Regions from separate parts of the Gordonia sp. 34D genome, predicted to be linked through region 3. Evidence: riboswitches for the same ligand, from Rfam matches in the RefSeq annotation. Region 3 holds a riboswitch; each other region holds the start of a gene.

Region 1 (7,299 bases), 1.8 Mb from region 3:
TCGACGGCGCCTGGTACGTGGAACGTGCGTCGCAACCGGAGGAACGCTGGCTGCCGGTGGTCGACGTCGACCCCGCGTCGGTGCCGTACTTTTCGCTGATCGTGGTCCCCGGTGACGACGCGAAGAAGGCCACGGCAGCGCGGATGCGAGCCGACGGTGACGTGCCGGAGGAGTCGGTCGTCGCGCGTCCAGCCGCGGAACTGCTGGTGATCGGGCTTGGACCCGGCCCCGACGGATGGCTGACGCCCGAGGCGTCCGCGGCGCTCGCCGACGTGGACCATGTGATCGGCTATGGCCCGTACGTTGACCGTGTTCCCCAGCGAGTCGGCCTCACTCGGCATGCGTCGGGCAACACCGTCGAAGTGGACCGTGCCCGGCACGCGCTGGATCTCGCCAAAGCTGGGGAGAAGGTTGCAGTAGTGTCGGGCGGCGACGCTGGCATCTTCGGGATGGCGGCGGCCGTGTTCGAGGCCGCTGAGGATCCCGCGTATGCGGGGATTGCGGTCCGGGTGCTGCCCGCAGTGAGTGCGGTGCAGGCGGTAGCTGCGAAGGCGGGTGCCCCGATCGGAGCGGACTTCGCGGTGATGTCGCTGTCGGATCGGCTGAAGCCGTGGGCGGTTGTTGAACGACGACTGCGCGCCATTGCCGAAGCGGATCTGGTGTTGGCAATCTACAACCCGGCGTCGCGGTCGCGGACTGAGCAAATCGCGACGGCGCGGGAGGTGCTGCTGGAACATCGGGCCGCCGACACCGTGGTGATCGTCGGACGGGACGTAGGCCGGGCCGAAGAATCACTCACGGTGACGACCCTGGCCGAGCTGGATCCGACGACCATTGACATGAAATGCCTGCTCATCGTGGGTGCAAGTTCCACGCGAATCAGTGCTGCCGGGGTGTGGACGCCTCGCTACGTGAAGGCTTTGGAGCTGGCGCAATGACCGTCCACTTTGTGGGCGCCGGACCCGGTGCCGCCGACCTGCTGACCGTCCGCGCGACGAGACTGCTCGCCGCCGCCGACGTGGTGCTTTATCCGGGGACCTACCTTGATCCCGACGTGCTGAGCCACGCAAGCCCAGACGCTGAGCTTGTCGATACTCAGGGTCTCGACCTCGACCAGATCACCTCCCGAATCGTCGAGGCGCATGCGGCCGGGAACGAGGTGGTGCGCCTGGCCTCGGGCGACCTGTCCATCTACTCGGCGCTCGCCGAACAAACTCGACGGCTCGACGCGGCAGGCGTCGCGTGGGACGTAACGCCGGGCGTTCCCGCCTACGCGGCCGCAGCGGCTGTCGTGGGGCGGGAGCTGACGGTCCCGCTCATCAGCCAGTCAGTGGTGTTGACGCGGACGCAGGCTCGATCGACCGCGATGCAGGCGACGGAAAATCTGGCAGCGTTCGCGGCGACGCGGGCAACACTGGTGTTGCACCTGGCAATCACCAAAACCCGGGCCCTGATGGACGACTTGATCGGCGACTACGGCGCCGACTGCCCGGTGATCGTCGTGTACCGAGCCAGCCAACCCGAGCAGCAGATCCTTAGGGGAACCGTGGCGACCATCGCCGACATCGTCGACGCGGCCAGGCTCAAACGGGCAGCCGTAATCCTGGTCGGTTGGGCGCTGGACCCGACGGCCGGAGGGGAGTCGTTCCTGTACGACCCTGCGCGGGAGCGCGGAACTAAGCTCCGCGCGTAAACGTCCACTGGGTCACCGTGCGCATCGGCGTCCAGCCGGTGAAGCTGCCGATCGGGGCGGCGACCTCCACCGCAAGGCGGGTCAACTCGCCGTCGTGCGCGGCGTGCAATTCGCCGAGGAGTCGTTCGGTTTCGATCGTCACGCCGTGCACCACCAGGCGACCACCAGCGGGCAGTGCGGCCAAGCAATGGTCGACGACGCCGGGGGCGGTCGCGCCGCCGCCGATGAAGATCGCTGACGGTTCGGGTAGGCCGTCGAGGGCTTCTGGTGCCTTCCCGACCACGACCCGCAAACCAGGCACCCCGAGGTTGCTGGCATTGCGGGCGATCCGTTCTGCCCGGTCGGGGTGCGCTTCGACTGCGGTGGTCGTGCAGGTGGGATGCGCGCGCATCCACTCGATCCCAACCGAGCCTGCGCCAGCGCCCACGTCCCACAGGTGCTCGCCGGGGACAGGAGCGAGCCGCGCCAACGCCGAGGCGCGCAAGTCGCGTTTGGTGAGCTGCCCGTCGTTCTCGAAAACGCTGTCGGGCAGTCCGGCAACCCACGATCCGTGGGGCGGCCCGATCAGCTCGAGGCCGATCACATTGAGCCTCGACGACGGTCCGGTCCAGGTGGCGACGGTCCCGTCGCGTCGGCTGAAATCGGCCGATCCGAGGTCGCCCAGCACGTGCATAACGCTGGCGCCGTAGCCGAGGTTTCGCAGCAGGTCCGCCACTGCCGCGGGAGTGTTCTCGTCCGACGACAGCACCACCACCCGTCGACCCGCAGACAACTCTCGGACCACTAGCGAAACATCGCGACCCACCAGCGAGACGACCACACACGACTCGGCTGACCACCCCAACTCAGCCCGGGCCAACGCGACTGACGACACTGCCGGGATCACCCGCACACGGTCGGCACCGAGCACGTCGATCAATGTAGAACCGATCCCCGAGACCAGCGGATCACCCGACGCGAGCGCCACCACGGAGCCGCCTGCGACCTCGCCAAGAAAAGCCCCGAGCTGCTCGCGCAAAGGCGACGGCCAAACGTGCCGCCGCTGGTCGGGACGGTCGGGGAGCATCGACAAGTGTCGTGCGCCACCGATAACCACGCTGGCGTCGAGTACTAGTTTTTGCTGTTCAGCGGGCATCGCCGCCCAACCTTCGGCGCCGACGCCAACAACGGTGATCGGCGGCGGGGTCGCGGGGCTCGTTGTCTGGGACACGAACGCTGACGCTATCGTAGGCACTAGGCACGAGGTGCCTTGGAGGCTTCGGCATCGGAAACGGTGGCAACTGCCGACAAGGAGAATCTGGGAAGCCGGTGAGATTCCGGCACAGGCCCGCTGCGGTAAATCGGGCCCCTCCATGCGAGGGGATCCGACAAGTCCGAAGACCGGCCTCGCGCCCGACCCTATTGTGTGGCGGCGTTCTGAACGCCGACCACGTGTGCATGAGCGGGAGCCTCAAATGCCGGTGCAGTACCCCTTTTCTGCTGTCCTCGGATGCGAGACGGCCACCCCCGAGAACGCCGACGTCGGTCGCCGCATTGGCGATATGGGACTGGCGTTGATCCTCACGACAATCGCCCCGGAAATCGGGGGCGTCCTGATTCGTGGGGAGAAAGGGACCGCAAAGTCGACCGCAGTCCGCGCGCTCGCCGCCGTGCTGCCGCCGATCGACGTGTACGCGGCGGACCGCTTCTCCATCGACCCGGCCGACCCCGCAGCCACCTCACCCGACGCCCCGTTCGCTGATACGACGACTCTCACCCGGCCGGTTCGCCTCGTCGAACTGCCGGTCGGTGCCACCGAAGACCGCGTCCTCGGGTCCCTGCACCTGGAACGGGCACTGTCGGAAGGCAAGGTCGAGTACGAACCGGGACTCCTGGCCCGCGCGCACCGCGGCATCCTCTACGTCGACGAAGTGAACCTGCTGCACGACCACCTCGTCGACCTCCTCCTCGACACCTCCGCCATGGGACGCGCGACGGTGGAACGCGACGGCGTCTCGATTGAGCATGCGGCGCGATTTGTGCTGATCGGCACCATGAACCCCGAGGAAGGGGAACTGCGCCCCCAACTCCTCGACCGGTTCGGCCTCACCGTGGAGGTCGCGGCCCCGCGTGAGCCGACTCTGCGCGCCGAAGTGGTGCGGCGCCGGATGTCGTTCGACGCCGACCCCGCAGCCTTCAATGCCAACTACGCCGCCAGCGAGGCTGCGCTCACCGACGAGATCGCAGCGGCCCGAGAACGCGTTGGTGCGGTACGACTCGGCGATCCTGCGCTATTGAAGATCGCCGAAGTGTGCGCGGCGTTCGAGGTCGACGGGCTGCGCGCCGACATCGTGACTGCTCGCGCGGCCGTCGCACATGCTGCATGGTTTGGCCGCGACACCGTCACCAAGGCCGATATCCGCCAGGCAGCTCTGCTCGCGCTGCCGCACCGGCGACGCCGCAACCCCTTCGACGCTCCCGGCATCGACGAGGAACTTCTCGATCAGATCCTGGGCGATGATGAACTGCCTCCGGAACCGCCGGAACCCGAGCATCGTCCGGACGGTCCCGACAATCTCGACGAGTCGACGCAGACCGACGGGGCAGACAACGACCGGGCAGGCAAGGACGGGGCAGAAAAGGACGGAACTGACAGCGGTGAATCCACACCCGCGCCAGATCCCGCTTCCGACGACCAGCAGCCGTCACCGGGCTCGGTCGGTCCCGAGACCGTCGCTGCGGCGACGGACCCCTATCGACCAAAGCACCTGACTGTTCGCGGTATCGGTGCCGGCACAGCCGGACGCCGCAGTCGCGCAATCGCCACCACCGGCCGTCGTATCGGAGCCACCGTCGGCGCGACCGGATCCCTGCACCTGGTGGAAACCATCAAAGCCGCAGCGGGCAAACAGGCGGTACGCCGAGCGACCGACGATCGACGAGAGCGGATCGACCTGCGCGGTGAAGATCTGCGGATCGCCGTCCGAGAGGGGCGCGAAGCCAACCTGGTGCTCTTCTGCGTCGACGCCTCCGGTTCGATGGCCGCACGCAAACGCATGACGCAGGTCAAGACCGCCGTCCTGTCACTGCTGCTGGACGCCTATCGTCGCCGCGACAAAGTTGGCCTGATTTCGTTCCGCGGGAACGCCGCTGATCTCGCCCTACCGCCCACGCACAGCGTCGACGTCGCCGCAGCGCGACTGGACAACCTCCCGGCCGGCGGACGTACGCCGCTGGCTGAAGGACTCCTCGAAGCGGCGCGTGTGGTGACGCGCGAACGGTTGCGCGACCCGCGCCTGCGGCCGCTGTTGGTGATTGTGACCGATGGTCGTGCCACGAGTGGTGCCGATGCCGTCGCGCGGTCGCTGCACGCCGCCGACTACGTCGCGAGCCTCGGCGTCACGACCGTCGTCGTTGATGGCGAAAGCGGTCCGCTGCGCTTGGGCCTCGCCCGTCAACTCGCCGCACGACTGGGTGCCGAACATCTGCCGGTCGCCGAAGTGAGCGCCGAAGCGCTGACGGCCTCGGTTCGCCGGCACACCCACCACTTGAATGGAGCCGCCTGATGCCGCAAGGAGTACCAACGACGGTCCCCAACGACGGTCTCACCACTCGCCAGCGTCGAAACCGACCGCTGCTGATGGTCCACACCGGAGACGGCAAGGGAAAATCCACCGCAGCCTTCGGGCTGGGCCTGCGCGCCTGGAACCAGGGCATGAACATCGGGGTCTTCCAATTCGTGAAGTCCGCCAAGTGGCGCATCGGTGAACAGACCGTCCTGGAACGCCTCGGCCAACTGCACGAGGAGACCGGCGAAGGCGGGCCCGTGCAGTGGAACAAGATGGGCTCGGGATGGTCGTGGAGCCGCAAGCAAGGCGACACCGAAGACCACGCGGCCGCCGCCGTCGAAGGCTGGGAGGAGGTGAAGCGTCGGCTCGCCGACGAGACCCACGACCTGCTGATCCTCGACGAATTCACCTACCCGATGAAGTGGGGATGGGTCGACGTCGACGAGGTAGTGCAGGTCCTTGCCAACCGGCCGGGCCACCAACACGTCATCATCACCGGCCGCAATGCGGCCGCCGCGCTCGTCGACGCTGCCGACTTGGTTACCGAGATGACCAAGGTCAAGCACCCTATGGACGCCGGGCAGAAGGGGCAGCGGGGCATCGAATGGTGAGCCGATGAAGCTACCGCGACTGGTGATCGCGGCACCGTCGACCGGGCAGGGTAAGACCACAGTCGCCATGGGCTTGATGGCGGCGCTCCGTTTGGCCGGACAAGAGGTCAGCGGACATAAGGTGGGACCCGACTACATCGACGCTGGCTATCACTGCCTCGCGACGGGACGCCCGGGACGAAACCTCGATCCGCACCTGGTCGGGGAAGATCGCATCGTGCCGCTACTGCTGCACGGTGCGGCGGGCGCAGATATTGCGATCGTCGAAGGCGTTATGGGCCTCTACGACGGTCGGCTCGGCACCGGCGGATTTGCTTCGACGGCACATGTCGCGACGTTGACATCCTCGCCGGTGGTGCTGGTGATCGACGTGGCGCGACAGTCGCGGACTGTCGCCGCCGTCGCAGCGGGCATGGCGGCCTTCGACCCGACCATCAACATCGTCGGAGTGATCCTCAACCGGACCGGATCGGTCCGCAACGACGCCGAGATTGTCGCGGCCATGGAAACCGCGGGACTACCGGTTTTTGGATTGCTGCCGCGCGACGAGCAACTCGCCACGCCGTCCCGGCACCTCGGCCTGGTGACAGCAAGCGAACGGGACGACTCGGACGAGTTCGTGGACCTGCTGGGGCGCGTCATCGCCGCGCACCTCGACATTCCGGCGCTCCTCCACGCTGCCCGCACCGCACCAGACCTGGAAGCACAGGCGTGGAATCCGGGGACCGAGGTTGTCGCGGAGGGGACTGAGCGTCCCGTTGTCGCAGTGGCTGGCGGTCGTGCCTTCACCTTCCGCTACGCCGAAACCGACGAACTCCTTCGGGCGACCGGATGCGATGTGGTGGGTTTCGACCCGCTCGTCGACACCGCGCTGCCCGCCGGAACCTGCGGACTCTACCTCGGCGGCGGGTTCCCGGAGGTCTACGCCAGCGAGTTGGCCGCCAACCGTGAACTCCTCGCAGACCTGCGGGGTGCGGTCGAATCGGGAATGCCGACCGTCGCCGAATGCGCGGGGTTGCTGTACCTGGCGAACACGCTCGACGGCGCACCGATGGCCGGTGCCGTGCATGCCTCGGCGGAGATGTCGGGTCGGCTGACGCTGCGATACCCGGTGGCCACGGCCACCGCAGACTCCCTGTTGACACGCACCGGCGAGCAGGTGACCGGGCACGAATTTCACCGCACTCAAACCAGTCCGGCGAACGGGCCGGTCGCGGCATGGAGTATCGACGACGCGCCGACGGGCTTCGCGACCGACACCCTGCATGCGTCGTACCTGCACGTGCATTGGGCAGGGCACCCGCAGCTGGCGCAGCGGTTTGCCGACGCGGTGCATCAGCGCGCCGTGAATCAGCTCCGGCCGAGGATGCAGTCGGCGCAGTAACCGCCGCCGGGGATTCGGTAGTACAAGCAGCAGGAGCGCCGCACATAGCTCGGCGTTGTTCCT
Region 2 (7,299 bases), 1.6 Mb from region 3:
CCGGGAGCATTGGGGGATCCGGGCGAAGTTGGTGCCTGGGGCAGGTTGGGGGCCACCGGAACTTCGATGGTCGGATAGGGCGATCCGCTGCCACCTCCACCGCCGCCGAGGTTGGGTTGGGAACCCCCGGTAGTGCCACCCCCGATAGCGCCACCGCCGGTGATGCCTCCGCCTGTGCTGGGCTGCGTGGTTGGGCCTGTGGGGCTAGTGGTGGTTGACGTCGTGTCCGGCACTGTGGGATCCGTCGTTGTGGGATCGGTTGGTGTGGTGTCGGTCGGGGTGGAGTCCGTCGGTGAAGTGTCCGTCGGCGTGGTGTCGGTCGTGTCGGTCGTGGTGTCCGTCGCCGTGGGATCCGTTGTAGTGGGATCGGTTGCGGTTGTTTCCGGACGTGTGGTGTGGGTGTGCGTCGGATGAGTTGGATGGGTCGGGTGTGTCGTATGCGTGGGGTGGTGGCGTGCGGTGTCGCCGCCGTCGTCTGCACACGCCAAGCCGCATGCCGGTGCGGCGGACACCGTCGAGGTCAACACCAACGACGCAGAGAGGGTGCCGAGCGCAATGGCGGCCGCACCGAGGGTGCGCGCGGTACGCGAAGGTGCACCACGCAGGGGTCTACGTGGCAACTACTCGGGGCTTTCCGGGAGTCCTTCGCCGCGGCGCAGCTTTTCGGCCATGGTCGCGAGCATTTCCTGAGACTCGGCGGACAGATCGAACGCGCGGCTCGAAAGTCGACGCAGGCCGTGCCCGCGCAATTGCGAAAGCAATTCGAGGTCGTGGTCGATGCGGGCGGCGTAGACGTCGTCGTAGAAGTAGTCGGGCTTCACCTTGAAGAAACGGGCGAGCGCGGCGATGGTGTCCGGCGACGGATTTGTACGGTGGCCGTTGCGCAACTGGGAGAGGTACGGCTTGGAGATCCGGTGGCCTTCCGACGACAAGGTGGCCGCGACTTCCGCATTGGTATGCGGCCTGCGGCCAGGCGGGTGCACCGTTTCGAACAGCTTATTGAGCCGCCCTGCAAAACCTTCGTCCATCGTGCCTTCTCGTGTCTATTTGCCGTCTCGGTCGGGGATTAGTCGGTTTTAACCCATTGAGCCTATCCCGAAGCCCTGAAGCCAGCGCCTTTACTGTGACGCGGATGACGAAGTTGGCATGACTTCGCTGGGTCGGTTAACTCATCGGCAATTCTAGCAACCTTCGATAGCCGTTAAGTATCCCGGCGATCACCTCAGCTCGCAGAATTTGATTTTCACCGCGATGATGTAAATTCGCCATGGCGCAATTGGCCTGCATAAACATAGTTATGCTGGGGTGTGACGCAACTTACCTTGGGGTCATTGGCGAGATTGCTATAAGGTAACTGGAGTGTTCGGGTGACTGAACGCATTGCGCCATCACATGCGGCTTGTCTGCTGGTGGCGGGTGAAATCCTGGGGGGAGCATCCGCCACCGGCGCAAGGCCAAACTATTACTCGCAGATTGCACCATTAGACGCCGACGTCACCAGCTTTGAGTACTTCGCAAGGACCCCGCGCGTGTAGCGGGGCGGAAGCGGAACAAAGCTCTTCGCTCGCTCAGCCAGTACCGCCTCGTCGACCAGGATGTCGAGCGTTCCCTGCGCCACGTCGAGCCGGATTCGGTCGCCATCTTCGACCACTGAAATCGGCCCGCGATCGACGGCTTCCGGAGCCACGTGGCCCACGCACAGTCCGGTGGTTCCGCCGGAAAAGCGCCCGTCGGTCAGCAGCAATACATCTTTGCCGAGGCCCGCGCCCTTGATGGCGCCGGTGATCGCCAACATTTCGCGCATGCCAGGCCCGCCCTTGGGGCCTTCGTAGCGGATCACAACGACGTCGCCCGCCGTGATGGTGCCGTCCTCGAGGGCATCCATGGCTGCGCGTTCCCGGTCGAAGACTCTGGCGACGCCCTCAAAGACGTCGGAATCGAAGCCCGCTGACTTCACGACCGCGCCGCCCGGGGCCAGTGTTCCGTTCAAAATGGTGATGCCGCCGGTTGGGTGGATGGGGTTCTTCATCGCGTGCAGAACGAGGCCGTCGGGGTCGGGTGGGGCGATGTCGGCGAGATTCTCAGCGACGGTCTTGCCCGTCACGGTGAGGCAGTCGCCGTGGAGGAGACCAGCGTCGAACAGTGCTTTCATAATCACAGGGACGCCGCCGATGCGGTCGACGTCGGTCATGACGTGCTGGCCGAAGGGCTTGACGTCAGCCAGATGTGGAACCCGGGCGCCGACGCGTTTGAAGTCGTCGAGCGAGAGTTCAACATGGGCTTCGTAGGCGATCGCCAGCAGATGCAGCACGGCGTTGGTGGACCCGCCGAATGCCATCACCACGGCGATCGCGTTCTCGAATGCTTCCTTCGTCATGATGTCGCGCGCGGTGATTCCGCGGCGCAGCATTTCGACGACCGCCTTCCCCGATTCGCGGGCAAAGCCATCGCGGCGCCGGTCGGGGGCCGGCGGTGCGGCGCTTCCGGGCAGAGACATGCCGAGTGCTTCGGCGGCGCTGGCCATGGTGTTGGCGGTGTACATGCCGCCGCACGCGCCTTCGCCGGGGCAAATGGCGCGTTCGATAGTGTCGACGTCTTCGCGTTTCATGAGTCCGCGCGCACAGGCACCGACGGCTTCGAAGGCATCGATAATGGTGACTTGATGCTCGGATCCGTCCGAGAGTTTCGCGTATCCGGGCAGGGTTGAACCGGCATAGAGAAAGACCGACGCGAGATCGAGTCGCGCCGCGGCCATGAGCATTCCGGGCAGCGACTTGTCGCAGCCAGCCAACAGAACGGACCCGTCGAGGCGTTCAGCGCTCATCACAGTTTCGACGCTGTCGGCAATCACCTCGCGTGACACCAGCGAGAAGTGCATTCCCTCGTGGCCCATGGAGATGCCGTCGGAAACGGAGATGGTTCCGAACTCCATCGGAAACCCGCCGCCCTCGTGGACTCCCTCTTTAACGGCCTTAGCGAGGCGGTCGAGCGAGAGGTTGCAGGGTGTGATCTCGTTCCACGACGAGCCGACCCCGATCTGTGGTTTCCCCCAGTCGTCGTCGCCCATGCCGACCGCCCGGAGCATGCCGCGCGCGGCAGTTCGCTCCAGACCGTCGGTCACATCGCGGCTACGGGGCTTGATGTCGGGATTGTTGCCGGTGGAGTCGGTAGCCATGCTCTGACGATAGTGCTGATTGGGATGGAGGTCACGAGTTCGCCCGCTTCGGCCTCGGGGCCGGTCCGCTACTTCCTTACAAGCACCACTCCGGGGCGGTCGAAGGCCAGGGAGTTCTTAGTTGCCTGGATGTTCGTTTCGTAGACGTGGGCACCGTTGAACTGTTTGCGGATTAGGCGATTGAGTTCCGCATTCTCGGGCCGCCAGGGCGCGGCGCTGCGGAAGTCGATGGCACCCTCCAGGGTGCGGGGATTGTTGTCGAGGCCGGGACCGCGGGGGAGAAGGCGCAGGCCGTCGGTGGTGTACAGCTCGACGTTGAACGTGCGGCCGGTCGGCAACGTCAGGGTGACGGGATGCTTCGTTTGGGCCCACTCGAAGTTTTCGGTGGTCATGGTCCAGCCGTCGGGCAGCTTGCCACGGAAGTTCACCTTGTTCTTCGGGGCGAGGGTCAGGGCCGTCTGGTTGGTGCTCGGGTCGCCGTGCAACACCTGCCCCCGCAGTGGCTGGCCCGTCGGGGTAAACGCCCACGTCGACGCCGTGATTGGCTTGTGCCAGTAGCCGGTGGTGCCGCCGCTCATACCCTCCACTCGAAGTTCGCGGTCTTCGGCGGTAGCGCCAGAATCGTGGATAGTGATCCGGGAGGTAACCGTCCCCGGGATCTTCGGTTGAGGCTTCCAATCCTCGCCGGGCAGGTCGATCGCCGCATAGCCGGGGTTGAATCGTTCAGCCAATTGGTTTGGCGCAGAAGGCTTCTTGGGTTGCGGCTGCCAAGAATAGCGGCCCGGAATGTGGTTGGCACCTGCGGTGTCGAGGTCGTAGAGACGGGTAAACATGTCGCCGTACTTGTTTTGCACCAGCGTCACCGACCCGGATGTGGAGATCGCATTCGCCTGGAATCGGCCCTGCTCGGGACCGCCGATCTCGTAGCTGAAGTCGGCGGGCAGCCACGGGTCCTGATAGATGATCCGCGAACCGTCGTCGGCCAAGCTCACCAACTCAACCAGTCCGGCAGTGGTGGGATGGGTGACGCCCTTGGGGTCTTTGAAGCTCGTCGAGATCCGGTGACTGATCGACCACTTGTTGGCGACGGGTTGCTTCGCGGCTTTGTTGGGCACCTGCATGCCTGGCCACAACCAGATTGGGCCGCCGAACATGCGCGTCCAATTCCACAGCATCGGTCCGGACAGGAGGTTATCGAGGGAGTAGATGAAACCGTTCTTGTCCAGGGCCACCAGCATGTTGTTGTTGACTGAAATTGCGACTATTTCGCCGTCAAGGCAACCGGGGGTGGCGACCTTGCGCCACGGCTTCGACGAATGCCGGGCCCGCGCATACAGGTGACCGTTGTGCAGGACGGCTTCGGTCCTCGAGTTGAAACCCTGCGTGTTGTCGCGGAATTCGACCTTCGCTGGCAGCTTCTCCTGCCGCGGTGCGGGCGGAAGACCGTCGAACTCAGACGGGCCCTTGATGCTGGGTAGCGGCGTAAACAACCCGGGCAGCGGGGGAACCAGCTGGAAGGTGCTGATGAACGGAACGCAACCCAGCGGTTGGGGCGATGGTCGTGCCGATACCTCTGCCGAACCCAAACCGATACCGGCCGCAAGAAAGGTGGAGGCGAGAACGGCGGATAGCGCGGTGCGCGTGGTGGTGGTGCGGCCCATGAAACTCCCCCGTTGTCTCGGCCCGCGGTCCTCGGCCGATCGTGCTCTGACCGTATCGGGTCAAGTGCTCGCAGATCCGGAATCCTACTCAAATCGGCTGCCGATACACTCATCGCATACGTCACGGTGTTCGGGAAGTCCGGTGAAAATCCGGCGCGGACTCGCCACTGTGAGCAGGTCCGACAGTCGTTTGGAGTGAAAATCTCCGGCCACTGGGTGTTTGCGCATCCGGGAAGGTACGACGTCGGGAGCCCTGCTAAGCCAGGAGACCGGCCGCGGCGTACCCCGTAGTTCCACGAGTATTGGAAAGGGGGTCGCTTTGCGTACCCTTTGGAAGTTCGGCCCGAGCGCCGCTGTTGGTCTGTCGGTGGTGCTGGCGCTGAGTGCCTGCACCACAGCGGAGAGTTCCACCGATGCAGGTGCGGCCATCCGGCTGGCGAACTGTGGTCGGACGGTAACGCTGGCCAAGCCTGCAACGTCGGCCATCACCGTCAATCAGGGCGCGACGGAATCCGCGCTCGCCATCGGCGCAGCGCAACAGCTTGTTGCGACGGCCTATCTTGACGACGCCATCTCGCCGAAATGGGCGGATGCCTACGGTCGGATCGACGTGCTCTCGGACAAGTACCCCGAACGTGAGGCGCTGCTGGAGAAGCGGCCCGATCTGGTGGCGGCGTCGTACGCGTCGGCCTTCACCGATAAGGCGCTCGGTAGCGAACAGTCGTTGGCCGACCTGGGAATTGCGGCCTACGTCTCGCCGTTTGGGTGTGCCGACAAGTCCGCGCGGCCGGCGCCGTCGTGGGCGGCTGTCGCCGGCGAGACCAGCGATTACGGCACGCTCTTCGGCCGAACTGAGCAAGCCGACAAAGTCAACGACGCGATGCGCGCCACCCTCGCTGAGCTTAAGGCGAAGCATGCCGGGGCAGGAAAAACGATCATGTGGTGGGACGCCAAAACCGACAGCCCATCCGTAGGCGGGCGGGGCGGCGGACCACAGCTGGTGATGGATGCGGTCGGCGCGACCAATGTGTTCGGTCAGCTTTCGGGCAACTGGGCCGACACCAGTTGGGAGGCCGTGCTGAAGGCGGATCCCGACGTCATTGTTCTTATCGACGCCAGCTGGGACCCGGCCGCTGCCAAACGCGCCTACCTCGAATCCGACCCCGCGCTGCGGGATCTTTCCGCGGTAAAGAGGGCCTCGTACGTGGTGGTTCCGTTCTCCGAAAGCACACCGGGTGCTCGTCTGATCGACGGGGCGGTCCGACTGTCGGGCGCGCTCGCGGGGTAAGCGATGTTGCGCGAACGAGTCCATCCGGCCCCGAGCTTTATGCTCTGGACCGGGGGACTGTTGGCTGCGCTCCTGGTCAGCATGGCTTTTGGCGTGGTGATCGGGTCGGCAGATCTATCGCTGAGGACGGTGTTCGACGCCATCCTCGGTCGCCTCGGAAGCGGCTCGGGGGTCAACGTGCTCGACGAGCACATCGTCGTCGACCTACGACTGCCGCGGGTGGTTGGGGCAGCGGTGGTGGGTGCGGGTTTGGCGGTGTGCGGTGCAGTGTTGCAGTCGTTGACGGGCAATCAGTTGGCTGATCCGTACATTCTCGGGATGTCGGGCGGCGCGGCCTTGGGTGCATCGGTGGTGCTTAGCACCGGTCTTGGCTTGGGGATCATGTCCGGCGGGCCGGTTGTTTCTGTTGCGGCGTTTATCGGGGCCATGGCGGCGCTGCTGTTGGTGTTCGCGATCGCGGTGACCCGCGGCGGGGCCCTACTGCCCGGCCGACTGATCCTGGCGGGCGTGGCTGTGGGACAGTTGGCGGCCGCCCTCAGTTCGGGGCTGATCTATTTTGGTCCGCACGGGACGGCCGAGCGGGTGATGTTTTGGTCGCTGGGGTCGGTCGCGGGGGTTCGGTGGAACACGCTCGCGCTGAGTGCGGCGGTGACGGGTGTGACGGTGGTTGTGGTGCTGTTTCATGCCCGGCCGCTCGACACCTTCGCCTTCGGTGAGCGGGCTGCCGCCGGTCTCGGTACGGACATTTCTCGGACGCGATGGATTCTGTATGCGCTGGTGTCGCTATGCACCGCAGTGCTGGTGGCGATGTCCGGGATCATCGGCTTTGTCGGCCTGGTGATTCCACACGCTGTGCGTTTCCTCGTCGGCCCGTTGCACGCGCGGGTGCTGCCGCTCGCGATCGTGATGGGGGCGTTGATCGTGGTGTGGTCGGACATCGTGGCACGCAGTCTGCTGCCCGCCCGCGAACTGCCGCTCGGCCTCGTCACCTCGGCGATCGGGGTGCCCGCCTTTATCTGGCTGCTACGACAGAAGGGCACCGAATGAACTTCGACGTGTACAGCGCCAGCGTGATCCGGGACGGCAACCCGATCTTGAGCGACGTGACGTGCAGTGCGCGCGCCGGGGAGTTCACCGGGATCATCGGGCCCAATGGTTCGGGTAAGTCCACGCTG
Region 3 (7,299 bases):
TCCCTCCGGAGCCGGCTGCGCGACGATCGAATGCTGCACGTACTCGTAGCCGATAGCGCTCGGATCTCGTTCGGTACCAAACGGATCCACGTCTTTGACGTCCTTAGCCCGCTCATAAATCGTGGTGCGGGTATCGCGGTCGAAGGGTGTGCCGTCGGTGTTGCGTTCGACGAAGTACTGCTGAATCTCCGGACGCATCACTTCCATCAGGAACCGCATATGCCCAATGATCGGATAGTTGCGCAGGATCGAGTGTCGACGCTGGGTGAGGTCGTAGACGCCGGTCAGTGCAAGCAGCGCCAGCGGCACGGTTAGAAACAACCACCAGGGTGAAACAAGAAACACCAACAGCAACGACAGCCCGCTCACCACCGCGATCCCGACAACGATTAGCCAACGCATAGCGTGCCCCACCCTTCGATCGGCGACATCCCTTGCCTTGTAATGTATGCCGCCGATCTCACAGGCGGGATAAAACCGACTTTGGCGCCCCCGCGGGCCTACCGGCCAATTTCCTCATTTCTGTCACGATTCGACCGATCCGTCACGACACGCCGTGATCGGTGACGGAACTGTCGTGTCGCTGAGCGATGTCTGTGACAGAAATGAGGAAATTTGACGGGCTTTCCGGGCCGAAAAGCGTTAGGCGACGGGCGCGGCCACCTCGGCTCGGGCCGCGACCGCTGCGGCGACCATGCGCTTCAACGCCACGACGACCTCATCGGTGCGACGCGTCTTGAGCCCACAGTCGGGGTTCACCCACAGGCGATTAGCCGACACGGCACCCAGTGCCTCGCGGAGCGACGTGGTGATCTCGTCGATACTCGGGATGCGAGGCGAGTGAATGTCGTATACCCCGGGACCCACCTGGGCAGCGAAGCCCGCGTCGTTGAGGTCGTCGAGCACCTCCATGTGCGAGCGCGCCGCTTCGATGGACGTCACGTCGGCGTCAAGCGCCGCGATTGCCCCGATGACATCGCCGAACTCGGAATAACACAGGTGCGTATGCACCGCGGTGGTGTCTTCGACGCCCGCGGTCGACAGGCGGAAGGCACGTACCGCCCAATCGAGGTAGGCGGCTCGATCAGCGGTCCGCAACGGCAGGAGTTCGCGGAGTGCCGGCTCGTCGACCTGAATAATCGGGACCCCGGCCCGCTCCAGATCGACGGTTTCGTCGCGGATCGCCAGCGCTACCTGGTTTGCCGTCACGGCGAGCGGCTGATCGTCGCGGACAAACGACCACGCGATGATCGTCACCGGACCGGTCAACATGCCCTTGACCGGTCGGTTCGTCAACGACTGCGCGTAAGTGGTCCAGCCGACTGTCATCGGGGTGGGCCGTGCCACGTCACCGAACAGGATCGGCGGCCGCACACACCGGGAACCGTACGACTGCACCCAGCCGTTGGCGGTGGCGGCGAAACCGTCGAGTTGCTCGGCGAAGTACTGCACCATGTCGTTGCGTTCCGGTTCCCCATGAACCAGCACGTCGAGGCCAACTTTCTCCTGCAAGGCGATCACCTGGGCGATCTCTTGCTCCATCCGCGCGCGGTACGTGGCCGCATCGATGGTCCCGTTCTTCAGTGCCGACCGGGCCCTGCGGATTTCGACGGTTTGCGGGTACGAGCCGATGGTCGTCGTGGGGAGAATAGGCAGAGGCAAAGCCGCATCTTGGGCTTCCCGCCGAACAGCGGCGTCGGCGCGTGTCCAATCCGACGACGAGAGGCCGGTCAGGCGCTCACGAACGGCCGGCACGTGCAGGCGAGGGTCAGTGGTTCGCGACAGCAGAGCCGTGCGCGATGCCGTGAACTGCGGCTCTTGGTCCGCTTCACCGTGCAACAAGGCCCGGGAAAGCGCACCAACCTCGGCGAACTTTTCCTCAGCGAACGCGAGCCAGCCGTACAGGGCGTCGTCGATCTGCGACTCGCCGCGCAGCGTATACGGCACGTGGAGCGTGGAACACGACGTCGAAACCGCCAGTGATCCGACGTGTGGTCGTAGTTCGCGGAGGGTTTCCAACGCTGCGTGCAGGTCGGTCCGCCAGATATTACGACCGTCGACGACGCCGGCAACGACATGCTTGCCGGTTAGCTGGGCGTCGCGAATTGAATCGGCCGAGCCAGCAATGAGGTCGACGCCAACGCCGTCAATTCCCGTGCGACCCAGGGCTGCCAACCGGTCGCGAGCATCGCCGAAGTAGGTCTGCACCAACAGCTTCGGACGATCTGTCGATTCCGACAGGGCGCGGTAGACGCGCTCTGCCAAGCCGGCGAGACCCTCGGCCTGATCGGTCACCAGGGTGGGCTCGTCGAGTTGGACCCACTCGACGCCCGCGGCCGCCAACTGCGCCAACAGGTCGACGTACAGGGGGAGCAACTCGTCGATCCGCGCCAGCGGGCTGATCGAGACCGCCTCGGCATCGTCGCCGACCGTCTTCGACAGGGCTAGGAAAGTGATCGGGCCGACGACCACGGGTCGTGCCGGGATGCCGAGAGCTTGGGCATCTGCGACCGCGCCGAGCACGGTACTCGCGTCGAGCGCGAAGCTGGTCTCCGGACCGATCTCAGGGACCAAATAGTGGTAGTTCGTGTCGAACCACTTGGTCATTTCCAACGGGGCCACGGTGTCGTTTCCACGGGCCGCGGCAAAGTAGCGGTCCAACGGATCGGTAATTGACGCCACCCGAGGGGGCAGGGCGCCGAGCATCACGGCGGCGTCGAGCATGTGGTCGTAGTACGAGAATGTGTTTACCGGAACGGAGTCAAAGCCATTGCGTACCATTTGATTCCAGCTGTCGCGCGCAATACTGTCGGCAACCTGCTTGAGGTTGGCAGCATCGGTTCGGCCCGCCCAATAGGCTTCGACGGCGCGCTTGAGTTCCCGATTTGCGCCGATTCGGGCGACGCCGGGGACCGTCGTCGTGAAGGTGCCGCGGTGTGGACTTGGGGCCTTGTCGTTGGACATGACGTTTCTTCTCTCCTGCATGAGTAGTTAACGGGTTGCCGCCATGTACGGGCACAGAAGAAACGAAGACTTCGAGCCCTTCCGCGAGGCGGACAACCATCGGGAGCGTGTGCTTCCGATGCATCAGGCAGGTCTTCGGGCTGGTCGGCGTGCGTGCTCGCCGTAAGGGAGCCCGCTTCTAGTGGCCGTCGCTTCCCGGGAGCTGCGAGTGCAGCACATTCCCAGTGCAGGTGACGGCGGTCGTTCCGACATACCGCTGCGGGTCAGCTCCGGATTCTCACCGGATTCCCTCTTCACGGGCGGACACTGCACGGTGGCGGTGTCGTCGCGTCGACGCCCGGGGTCGAGAAGCAGGGGCTCCTTGAGTATCTCGTTCGGGCGAACCAGTTGCGATCTCAATACTATTCAAACGAGTAGAATTGGGCGTCATGGGATTTGGCGATGATTTTAATTCAGGGTCGTCGGCTGGATCTGTCGCTGGAATCGTCCTCGTTGCTCGCGGGGATGAGCGCATTCCCGCAGGTGAGAGCGACGTACCTGGCATTGAACGACTGATGGCTGCGGTGTCAAGCCTTGGCGCTGGTGGATGTGATTCGGTCTACGTGGCGCTTGGGGCACGCGTGGTGCCAGCACCTGACACCATCTCAACCACCCTGTATTTGCCCGAGTGGTACGACAGTCTCGACGCCTGTGTGAGGGCGGCGCTGAGTTTCGTGGACCAGCATCCGGCGCTCGACGGCGCGGTCCTGCAGACCCTCGATAGTCCTGATCCTGGTCCGAGCGCGGTGTCTCGAGTGTTGGCGGTGGCCGCGCAGGGTCCGAACACGATTTGCCGTGCCGAGTTCGCAGGGAAGCCAGCCCAGCCCGTTTATTTGGGTGCGGATCGGATCCGCGAGGCGATCGAGCAGGCGGGTGCCGGCCTCACGACGGTCCGCTACTTGATCGATCACCGCAACGACGTTGTGGGCGTCGACTGCACCGACTTGGGGAACCCCGCCAACTCGGTGCTGTAGGCCGAACCGTTCGGCCTTCCCCATAACGCGCCCCCACTTGTTCTCGCATGATGCGTTGATTCCCGCACTACGTTAGACGTGGTGCGGGAATCAACGCATCATGCGGGAACGGCCTAGGTGCGGTTCGGGACGCCGACGGTCAGGGGGGCGGGTGTCACGTCGAGCAACGCTGTGGCGCAGCGGGCGGCAGGGTCGGCGGCGGCGGAAAGCGCGTCGCCGAAGCCGTCGCGGCTCAGGCCACGGAACGTGCCGTCGCGGTCGACTCCAATGAGGGCCGCGAGTTCGCCCGTCGTCGGGACACAAATCGCCCAGGTGAGACTGGATTCGTCGGCCCACGCCGCATCGGTGTCGCGAACATAGCCTGCGGGGTCGTCGATACCGAGAAGCGTCAAGGCCGGAACGTCCGAGAGCCGATCGTCGTCCCGGAGGGCACGCAAGTACCAAGCACCCGCATTGATCTCGACAGCTTCCACATTCGACTCCTAAAAACAGCTATGCCGTACTTTGGGCCCAGTAAGCGGGCCCAAAGTACGGCATAAGCGGATAAGACTACTTAATCTCCAGCAGGACGGTGCCCTGGGTGACGGCAGCGCCAGCTTCAGCCGACAGCCCGGTGATCGTGCCAGCCTTGTGCGCGGTGACCGGGTTCTCCATCTTCATCGCTTCCAGCACCAAGACCAGATCGCCTTCTTCGACGGTGTCGCCCTCAGCGACGGCAACCTTCACGACGGTGCCCTGCATCGGTGCGGTCACGGCGTCGCCCGAAGCAGCGGCCGCGCCGCCCTTCTTGCGGGTGCGTGCCTTCGGCTTGCGGGTGGTTGCACCGTTACCGGAGCCGCCGCCCAAGTTGAGGTCGCCCGGGAGCGAGACCTCGACACGACGACCGCCAACCTCGACGACAACCTTCTGTCGTGGGGCTGAGTCATCTTCGATGGCTTCGCCGTCGGTGTACGGCTCGATGGTGTTGTCCCAGTCGGTCTCAATCCACTTGGTGTAGATGTCGAAACCGTCTTCGCCGCCAATGAAGGCGGGGTTGGAGACGATGTGGCGGTGGAACGGGATGACGGTTGCGAGACCGCCGACCTCGAACTCAGCGAGCGCACGGCGTGCGCGGTCGAGGGCCTGGTTGCGGTCCTCGCCGGTCACGATGAGCTTGGCGAGCATCGAGTCGAACTGGCCGCCGATGACGTCGCCTTCGCGGACGCCGGAGTCAACGCGGACACCGGGGCCCGAGGGCTCGCGGTAGGTGCTGACGGGGCCGGGGGCGGGGAGAAAGCCGCGACCGGCGTCCTCACCGTTGATGCGGAACTCGAAGGAGTGGCCGCGCGGTGCGGGATCCTCGGTGAGGGTCAGCGCCTTACCTTCGGCGATGGCGAACTGCTGGCGAACCAGGTCGATGCCTGCGGTTTCCTCGGTGACAGGGTGCTCCACCTGGAGGCGCGTGTTGACCTCGAGGAACGAGACGGTGTCGCCCTGGACGAGGTATTCCACGGTGCCTGCACCGTAGTAGCCTGCTTCCTTGCAGATGGCCTTGGCCGAGTTGTGGATGCGGGCGCGCTGGTCGTCGGTCAAGAACGGCGCCGGGGCCTCCTCGACGAGCTTCTGGAAACGACGCTGCAGCGAGCAGTCGCGGGTACCGGCAACGATCACGTTTCCGTGCTGGTCGGCGATGACCTGGGCCTCAACGTGGCGGGCCTTGTCGAGGTACTGCTCAACGAAGCACTCGCCGCGACCGAAGGCGGCAACAGCCTCGCGGGTGGCGGACTCGAACAGTTCGGGGATCTCTTCGACGGTGTGCGCGACCTTCATGCCGCGACCGCCGCCGCCGAATGCCGCCTTGATGGCAACGGGAACGCCGTATTCCTTGGCGAAGGCGACGACTTCGTCGGCACCCTGCACGGGGTCCTTGGTGCCTGCGGCCATCGGGGCGTTGGCGCGCTCAGCGATGTGGCGAGCGGTGACCTTGTCGCCTAGGTCGCGAATCGACTGCGGTGACGGACCGATCCAGGTGAGGCCAGCGTCGAGCACAGCCTGTGCGAAGTCAGCGTTTTCCGAAAGGAAGCCGTATCCGGGGTGGATGGCGTCAGCACCGGAGCGAGCGGCAGCGTCGAGCAGCTTGTCGAAGACCAGGTACGACTCGGCGGAAGTCTGGCCACCCAGTGCGAAGGCCTCGTCGGCAAGCTGAACGAACATGGCGTTCGCATCGGGCTCGGCGTAAACGGCAACACTGGCGATGCCCGCATCCTTGGCGGCACGAATGACGCGGACGGCAATTTCGCCGCGGTTGGCGATGAGGACCTTCTTGATGGTCGTCTGGCTGATCTCAGCGGAACTGGTCACTGGCACTCCTGTGGCCCACCGCTCGGCGGGCCGTTGTCGGGGACGGCGTTCACCATCCGGGGTCGACGGGCTGCGTCTCGTGCGGGACGTTTCCCGCGCGTAGTTCTCTCACGTACGTCGCTTTGGGCGACCAACGTGATTTCCGCGACTTAGATTATCGCACCGAGCGATTGCTCGGTACGTGGCATGTCGCACAACTATGGAAACTGTCTACCTCCCATTCGCTGTACGCGCGAGTAGGGAGGCAAAATCGTCAAGGAAGGTTGGCACGTTCTCAGCGCCCGTCGCCGGATATCGCGCGTGCATCCGCAGACCGCCCGGAGTTCGGTTGGCCCACACGTAAACTTCGTCGTCAGCGTACGAATGGCTCCGCAGAACTCGGGCTGCACCCGCATCGCCGATGTCGGATTTAGGGCTGGCCCGCGTGTCCATATAGGAGAACACCATGTGCGGTGATCCGGTGACGCCAATGAGATCTGCCACACGTAGGAACGGGAGGTCGGCCCCATGTCTCGAATTGGTTAGTTCGGCGGTACTTCGACACGCGGCGACGGCCAATGTTGGGTCGTCGGACACGTCGATCACCATCGGTGCCAGTCCGACAAACCAGCCGAGCGAATGTAGCCATGTCCGATCGGTCCGCGTGTGGCGCGGCATTACGACGGCAAACTCGTCGGCACCGCACGCCTCGCGGAAGGCGACGGCCAAGGCCCCGAGAAGGCCACCGACGAGGGAGGCCCCGGCCGCGGCACAGAAGTCTTCAAACCGGACCGCGGCGGATTCATCGAGCAGGAGGGCAGTCCGCGATGGTTGGACCGGCATCGGTGGCGCATCGTCGGCGGTGACGACACCCGGGCGCAGATCGCGGAGCGACGACGTGGAGGCCACCTTGGCCGATGGGTTCAGCAGGGGATTGGCTGGCATCTGATTGTCGAAGCGCTGAACAAAGTGGGCCCACGTCTGCGCTGCCGGATGGTCGATA
Region 4 (7,299 bases), 770 kb from region 3:
GGCGTCCGCGTCGGAGGCTGCGAAGACCAGCGAGGTGCAGGACTACTTCTCCCAGAAGGTCGCGGATTCGATCGAGCAGGCAAGTGGGTCAAAGCTCGCCAGCAACGTCGCGCTCCCGCTGGCGCAGTCGTACTCGCGGACCGATGCCTTTGTCCGGGACTTCGCGGAAGTGGCACGTCAGCAACACGACTGGCTCTTTACCCAGCCGGCCCCGGACGCTGACCTGCATCTGATGGAACTCGATATCACGCCGATGATCAACGACGCGATCAAACAGGCGTCCATTCCCGTCCCGGTCTCGTTCGACCGTCCGATTTTGGTGACGATTGATCAGCGCCAAATCACTGCGGGGTCGATGGAAGACAGCGGGAAGCTGGTGACGGTGGCGGCGTGGGTGTCGGTGATTGGTGCCATCGTCGCAGCGCTCCTGGCTCTTCTGCTGGCTGTCCGACGCAGCACGGTCTTGGCGTGGCTTGGTGTGGGAGGCGTGCTGGCCGGAGTGATCGGTGCCTTGCTCGCGGTCGCGACGAAGAGCGTCGTCAGTGATCGCCTCGCCGACACGGACCCGTCGGCCCGCAACACTATCGAGGTGGTGGTCGGCGGGATTTCCGATGACCTCACCCAATTGTCGCTGCTCGTCGGCGTCGGCGGACTCATCGTGCTGGCCGTCGGCGGCGTGGCCCGAGTGGTGTCTGGTCGACGCGCACTCGCCTAGCCGCAGGTCGACCGACTACGGGCTACCGTCTACTCGGCAGGGGGTCGTGGCTCCACGTCGAACACGAACCGCGCGGCGTCGAAGCGGAGACGGCCGCGGTCGAATGCCGTAGCCACTGCACCCGACTCGGCCACCTCGCTCGGGGTGCCCGAATGCAGGGTCCCGTCGGGGGCCAGGAGCCAGAGCGAATCCGACAGCCGCATTGCCAATTCCAATTCGTGCGACGACACCAGGACGGTGATGTCGTGATCGCGCGCCAGCGTCGTCACCAGATCGAGGAACTCCACGCGCGACGGCGCATCCAAGTGCGACGTCGGTTCGTCGAGCACCAATAGTTCGGGATCTTGGGCAAGCGCCCGAGCCGCGAGGACTCGCTGCCCCTCACCGTCGGAGAGATCATGAAACGCCCTATCGGCCAACGACTGTGCGCGCACCGCTGACAGGGCCCAGTCGGCGCGGGCGCGGTCGTGCTCCGAGAGTCGCCCGGTGACCCCGACATACGGCGTGCGACCGAGTTCGGCCACTTCGCGGGCGGTGAGGCGGCCAGGGTCGATCACCTGGGTGCCCACTGTTGCGATCCGCCGGGCAATCCGGGCTGGCCGCATTCGGGTGGTATCGGTGCCGTCGGCCAGCAGTACCGCTCCCGAAAACGGTTTCTGAAGTCCGCAAATGGTGCGCAACAGCGTCGACTTGCCTGCACCGTTCGGGCCAATCAGCGTGGTCAGCGCGCCGCGGTGCGCGACGGCGTTGAGATCGGCGGCAACCGTCGTCCGCGTGCGACGGTGTCGATAGCCGATCGTGAGGGAGTCGAGGGTCAAGCCTGCGGGCGTCACACGGCACCGCCTTGGCCGCGCCCGCGCAGCAGCACGGTGATGACGATCGGCGCGCCGATCAAGGCTGTCACCGCGTTGAGCGGGAGGGCGTTGTCTTGGCCGGGCAACTCGGCAATCACACCGCACCACACGGCCAATAGTGCTCCGACCACGACGCAGGCCGGCAGGAGGATTCGATGATTCGCCGTCCCAAACAGTCCACGCGCAATGTGCGGGATTACCAGTCCGAGGAAGCCGACGGGTCCGCAGTACGCGGTGACGACGCCGGTCAGAATGGCCGCGGACAGCAGCGTGGTGGCCCGCGTAATCCGCAGGTCGATGCCCATCGACCGGGCATACTCCTCGCCGAGGAGCAGCGCATTCAGTGAGCGGACCGAAGCCAACGACACCAAGATCCCGAACAACACGACCGGCGCGGCGATCTTGAGGTCGTCCCACGACGTCGCCGAGAACGTGCCAAGGCCCCACATCATGTACTCCTTGACGGAGTTAGGGTCGGCGTAGACGATCAGCACCGCCACCAGCGAACCGGTGACCGATCCGATCATCACGCCGATCAGCAGCAGGGTCACCGCACTGTGGACCCAAACCGAAAACAGCAAGACCAGCCCGAGAACTACGGCGGCACCGATAGCGGCGGCCGCGACGCTGCCCGCTCGACCCCATCCGGCCAGGCCGCCAGCAAAGCTCGCCGCCCCGGCCGTTCCTGCCGTCAGGGCTACCAGGGCGACGCCGAGACTGGCTCCGGAGTTGGCGCCGAGAATGTAGGGATCAGCGAGGGGGTTGCGAAATAGCGTCTGCATTTGCAGGCCAGCGACCCCGAGTGCCGCGCCAACGAGAGCCGCCGTAGTGATGCGCGGGAGTCGGACATTGCGGAGGATGAAGTCGAGACCATCGTCGGGCAGATGCCCGCCGGTCAGGACTTTCACCGTGTCGCCCGCCGGAATTGGCACCGAGCCGAACGCGGCCGCCAGGAGCACGGAAACAACACACCCCACCAGCAGCCCGCCCCACACCAGGGCGTTGCGGTCGCGGCGCGATGTCGACGCGACTGGACTCTTCGTCATGCCGTGGACTTACTGCGCTGGCAGGTGCAGGTAGAACTCGAATTTGTGGTTCGGGTACAGGTCGGGATGCAAGATGGCGGCGAGGTCGGCGAGCACCAGGTCGGGACGCAGCACGCCCTTCTCCCAGTAGTCGTTGCCGCCGCCAGCGTTCGTTGCCTTGGTGCTGTTCCAGGCCTGCTCAGCGGGTTTAGCGAAGGCCCGATAGCGCGGGTCTTGCTTGTACAAGTCGGCGAGTGAGGCGATAGTCGGGTCGCTGAGCAGCCACTTGTCGGCTAGGCGGCCCTTGGCAATGACGGCTTCCACCGACAGTTGCAGGCTCCCCTGCGCGGGGTCGTTGATCCACGGGTAGGTACCGCCAGCGTCGGCGACCAACTTGCCAAAGTAGCTATCGCCCGACGCCATCATCCACGTACCGTTCGAGATTCCGCCGAGCAGCACATTGGTTTTCGGGGCATTCGCAAGGTTCGCCGCCACGGCCCGATAGCTGTTCTTAACGTCGTTGAAGACGTTGGCGGCTTCCTTTTCGGTGCCCGTCAGAGCGGCGAAGAACTTGATCCACTCGGCACGGCCCAGCGGATTCTCTTCCAACCAGTCGGCGTCGGCGATGACTGGGATTCCCGCGCCGGTGATTTTCCCGAAGGCGGGGGAGTCGTTGCCGTCGGTCACCAGCACGTCCGGTCGTCCGGCAATCACCTTTTCGGCGTTCACCACGCCAGCATCGGCGAATTCGCGGACCTTATCCGCCTTGATTCGCTCAACGATTTCGGGAGTCGAGACGTATCCGGTGGTCGCAACGCCCGTCACGGTATCGGCGGCACCGAGTGCGGCGATCGACGGCAGGTGGGTCGTCGACCCGGAATACAGGGTCCGCACCGGGACTTGGACTTGCGGGGCGTCGGCCAGTGCACCGTCGAGCTTCGGGGCGGGCGCACCACAGCGGACCAGCACATACGATGCGGCCGGTGCACCTTGTGATGGATGCGCCACGGTTACTACCTGATACGAGTTGTGGTACTCGATCTTCAGGCCGGTGGCTTCGTCGATGGTCGACTTATCCGGAAAATAGTCCTTCGACGCGTCGAAGTCGGTGATGCAGTCGCGGGTGCTGCCCGCGTCGTTTGCCGGGGCCGTTGAGCAACCGGTCGCAACGATCGGGATAGTCACGGCGACGGCCGCGACGAGCACGCTGAGTCGAGTGGCACGCATGGATCAGAAACCTCCCTCGGGGATGCTCCGCCCCGGGTCTGCAGAAGCGACGGTGAGTGTCTGACTTGCTACTCGGAAAGAAACTTCCTCGGGTAGGTCACAGTGGCGGGACCGTGCCGGACTCACACCGGCTTCCTCACGGGATATCGCTTAGTTATCGGCGCAAATCTAGCATGCAGACATTCTCAACTCCCACTGGCGCAAGCCCCTTGACGGGCTTAACGTGGGGCGATGAGCGAGACTCGGAGCAGATGGCGTCGCGCGATCGCCATCGCCGGGGACTGGGTGCGCCGCGCACCAATCACGTACCTGTGGCTGGTGGTACTGCTGGCAACCACCGTTGTCCAGCATCGTGTTTCGCCCGAGAAGCTCGACGCGATCCTTGGCCGGAGATCGACCAATATCGCGAACCTCTTGCACGATCCGCTCCGGGCCTTCTTCGGCAGCCTTCTCTGGCTCGACGGTGCGTACTGGGTGCCGTACTTTCTTGGCTTCACGATTTTCCTGGCAACCGCTGAACGCTGGATGGGGAGTAGACGGTACCTCGCGGTCGGCCTCGCCGGACACATCCTCGCCACCCTGATCAGCCAGGGGCTGGTCGGTGCCGCCATACAAACCGGCGTCGCCAACCCGTCACTGCGCTACGCCACCGACGTCGGTGTCAGCTACTTCATGGCCGCGGTGATCGGCGTGCTGTCGTACTATCTGCCGCGTCCCTGGCGGTGGATCTACATCGCCGGCGCCGTCGTCGTGTTTTGCGGACCGCTATTGGATCTGCCGGTGAGTTTTACCGCCGTCGGGCACGCGAGCGCGCTCGCCATCGGCTTCGCGTGCTACCCGCTGGTGCGGGGCAAGCCAATGCTCAACGTCGACGCCCTGCTGAAACGGATCCGCGGCTATGCGCCCGCCTCCTTGCGGCCCAGCGCGCGCCACAAGAATTCGTAAGCCAGCGCCGACTTGAACGCGCTCTGCCGGTTGTCGGCCGCGCCGCCGTGCCCGCCTTCGATATTTTCGTAGTACTGCACCTCATGCCCCTGCTCTTCCATGCGGGCCACAAACTTCCGCGCGTGCCCGGGATGCACGCGGTCGTCGCGGGTCGACGTTGTCACCAGCATTTTCGGCATCGCGGCATCGGCACGCAGTCGCTGGTACGGCGAGTATTTGGCGATGAACTCCCACTCGTCGGGGTCGTCGGGGTCGCCATACTCTGCCATCCACGATGCGCCAGCCAGCAGAAGGTGATAGCGGCGCATATCGAGCAGCGGCACCTGGCAGACCAGGGCGCCGAAGAGCTCCGGATAGCTCGTCGCCATGACCCCCATCAGGAGGCCGCCGTTGGAGCCGCCTTGCGCCCCAAGCTGTTCGGGCGTCGTAAGGCGGCGTGCGACGAGGTCGCGGGCCACCGCAGCGAAGTCCTCGTACACCAGGTGGCGACCCGCCTTCAGCGCCTGCGTGTGCCACTCCGGGCCGTACTCGCCGCCGCCGCGAATATTCGCAATCACGTAGATGCCGCCGCGACTGAGCCAACTGCGCCCGGCAATGCCCATGTACGACGGTGTCATCGAGTTCTCGAAGCCGCCATACCCGTACAGCAGGGTGGGGCCGGACGCGACATCGTCTCGCTTGATCACGAAGTAGGGGATGGCGGTGCCGTCGTCGGACGTGGCGAAGAACTGCTGCGTGGAAACTGTCGAGGCATCGTAGAACTCGGGCGACGACTTGATGATGGAGACACCGTCGCTGGTGGAGCCGTGCAGCAGGCTCGGGGCCCGCGTAAAACTACTTGCTGAGAGCCAGATTTCGTCGCTGTGGTCGGGGTCGGCGTCGAGGACGCCAACGGTTGCCAAATCGGGGATGCCAGCAACCGTCGCCAGCTGCCACGTGCCGAGTTCACGGAACTCCAAGCGGGTGGCAACGTCGTGCAGCGTCACCATCACCAAATGCGACTGGGTGAACGCGAAGTCCTCAAGGCTCGTGTGCGCATCAGGTGCGAAGAGAACCCGGTGGGTCCGGTCTCCCGCGAGGTAGGCGGGGTAGTCGAACACCAGCAGGGTGCCTGCGGGATGCGTGATGGCCGGGCCATCCGGGCCGTCGATGGTCCACTCCGACCGCACCAGCACCAGCAGCCAGTTGTGGCGGACGACGAAGAAGGCATCAGTGGGAACCTCGATCCGGATCAGTTCGCCATCCCGGAGTTCGTAGTCGAGCGCATTAAAGAAGTCCGTCGACCGTGACACGAAATGCCGCACATAGCCCGGTGTGGTGTCGCACGTGGCGGCAACGGCCACGTCGGAGACCTCGCCAGCGAAGACCGTCGGGGCGTCGGCCACATCGGTGCCACGCGACCACCGGCGCACGGTCCGCGGATAGCCGGACGACGTCAGCGCCGACAGGCCATCGGGGGTGGAGGCGAAATCGGTTGCCACGTAGACGGTGTCGCGGTCGATCCAACCGACCGTCGACTTCGCCTCCGGCAACGTGAACCCGTCGGCCACCCAGGTACCGGCGCTCACGTCGAACTCCCGAACCACCGCAGCATCAGCACCGCCGCGCGATAGGGAAATCAGCGCGCGGTCGTAGTCCGGGCGGAGCATCGTGGCCCCAGACCACACCCAATTCTCGTTCTCATCGGACGCCAGAGCATCGACGTCGATCAGCACATCCCATTCCGGATCGGCGGCGCGGTACTGCTCGAGGGTGGTGCGGCGCCACAGGCCCTTCGGGTGCGCCGCATCGCGCCAAAAGTTGTAGAGAAACTCGCCGCGCCGACGCACATAGGCGATCCGATCGTCGGTATCGAGGACCTCGAGGGCTCCGGACTCGAGTTCGGCAAACCGGTCTGAGTCGGTCAAATCGGCGATCGTCGGCGCGTTGTGGTCGCGAACCCAAGCGAGGGCGTCGTCGCCGGTCACCTCCTCGAGCCAGAGGTACGGGTCGGCCAGCACGTCGTCGTTGGTCACCGAATCAACGGTACCGGGACCGGGCCACGGAAGCGGTTAGGCGTGGATGGGTGCCTTCGTTTCCAGTGTCGGCGCTTCGTCATCCACGCCGGGGATCGCGGTGCCAGCAATCGGCACCCCCGCGGTTTCGGTGAGGAACCGGAGTGCGACGAGGCCAACCAGGCATGCGCCCATCATGTACAGCGCCGGAAACAGCGTCCACCCGGTCCCGTCGACCACGGCATCGTTCACCAGCGGTGCGGTACCGCCAAACGCGGCCGTCGATACGTTGTAGGAAATCGCGAATCCCGCATACCGGACGTGGGTCGGGAACATCGCGGGGAACGTCGCCGAGATGGTTGCCAGTTGCGGGATGTACAGGATGCCTAGGACGACAAACCCGACGATTGCCCAACCGAAACTCTGACCCATCAGCCAATACATCGGCACCGCCAGAACCAGCAGTCCGATCAACGACCACCGCCACATCGGCTTGCGGCCCGTTCGGTCCGACCACGCACCGAACACGGGGATCAGCA

Evidence for each region. Region 3 has a riboswitch for cobalamin ahead of metE (5-methyltetrahydropteroyltriglutamate--homocysteine S-methyltransferase). Riboswitches for the same ligand answer to the same signal wherever they lie in the genome.
Region 1: linked by a shared signal. The riboswitch ahead of AC1L34_RS00390 (VWA domain-containing protein) and the one ahead of metE (5-methyltetrahydropteroyltriglutamate--homocysteine S-methyltransferase) in region 3 are both predicted to bind cobalamin.
Region 2: linked by a shared signal. The riboswitch ahead of AC1L34_RS15900 (ABC transporter substrate-binding protein) and the one ahead of metE (5-methyltetrahydropteroyltriglutamate--homocysteine S-methyltransferase) in region 3 are both predicted to bind cobalamin.
Region 4: linked by a shared signal. The riboswitch ahead of AC1L34_RS12120 (ABC transporter substrate-binding protein) and the one ahead of metE (5-methyltetrahydropteroyltriglutamate--homocysteine S-methyltransferase) in region 3 are both predicted to bind cobalamin.

Annotation. Positions count from the first base shown of each region.
Region 1 covers NZ_CM155293.1:79,539-86,837, forward strand. The annotation lists gene cobJ (precorrin-3B C(17)-methyltransferase) at 1-938, shown strand, start outside; gene cobM (precorrin-4 C(11)-methyltransferase) at 935-1,693, shown strand; gene cbiE (precorrin-6y C5,15-methyltransferase (decarboxylating) subunit CbiE) at 1,677-2,903, opposite strand; cobalamin riboswitch at 2,950-3,096, shown strand; gene AC1L34_RS00390 (VWA domain-containing protein) at 3,148-5,238, shown strand; gene cobO (cob(I)yrinic acid a,c-diamide adenosyltransferase) at 5,238-5,852, shown strand; gene AC1L34_RS00400 (cobyrinic acid a,c-diamide synthase CobB) at 5,857-7,236, shown strand; gene AC1L34_RS00405 ((2Fe-2S)-binding protein) at 7,203-7,299, opposite strand, start outside.
Region 2 covers NZ_CM155293.1:3,425,976-3,433,274, forward strand. The annotation lists gene AC1L34_RS15880 (hypothetical protein) at 1-620, opposite strand, end outside; gene AC1L34_RS15885 (helix-turn-helix domain-containing protein) at 621-1,028, opposite strand; gene ilvD (dihydroxy-acid dehydratase) at 1,463-3,175, opposite strand; gene AC1L34_RS15895 (hypothetical protein) at 3,244-4,836, opposite strand; cobalamin riboswitch at 4,944-5,128, shown strand; gene AC1L34_RS15900 (ABC transporter substrate-binding protein) at 5,156-6,124, shown strand; gene AC1L34_RS15905 (FecCD family ABC transporter permease) at 6,128-7,171, shown strand; gene AC1L34_RS15910 (ABC transporter ATP-binding protein) at 7,168-7,299, shown strand, end outside.
Region 3 covers NZ_CM155293.1:1,837,085-1,844,383, reverse strand. The annotation lists gene AC1L34_RS08535 (FMN-binding glutamate synthase family protein) at 1-402, opposite strand, end outside; gene metE (5-methyltetrahydropteroyltriglutamate--homocysteine S-methyltransferase) at 643-2,964, opposite strand; cobalamin riboswitch at 3,074-3,289, opposite strand; gene AC1L34_RS08525 (glycosyltransferase family protein) at 3,393-3,977, shown strand; gene AC1L34_RS08520 (hypothetical protein) at 4,091-4,450, opposite strand; gene AC1L34_RS08515 (acetyl/propionyl/methylcrotonyl-CoA carboxylase subunit alpha) at 4,527-6,323, opposite strand; gene AC1L34_RS08510 (condensation domain-containing protein) at 6,528-7,299, opposite strand, start outside.
Region 4 covers NZ_CM155293.1:2,604,262-2,611,560, reverse strand. The annotation lists gene AC1L34_RS12135 (hypothetical protein) at 1-715, shown strand, start outside; gene AC1L34_RS12130 (ABC transporter ATP-binding protein) at 745-1,548, opposite strand; gene AC1L34_RS12125 (FecCD family ABC transporter permease) at 1,545-2,615, opposite strand; gene AC1L34_RS12120 (ABC transporter substrate-binding protein) at 2,625-3,821, opposite strand; cobalamin riboswitch at 3,856-3,998, opposite strand; gene AC1L34_RS12115 (rhomboid-like protein) at 4,053-4,766, shown strand; gene AC1L34_RS12110 (prolyl oligopeptidase family serine peptidase) at 4,718-6,781, opposite strand; gene AC1L34_RS12105 (MFS transporter) at 6,818-7,299, opposite strand, start outside.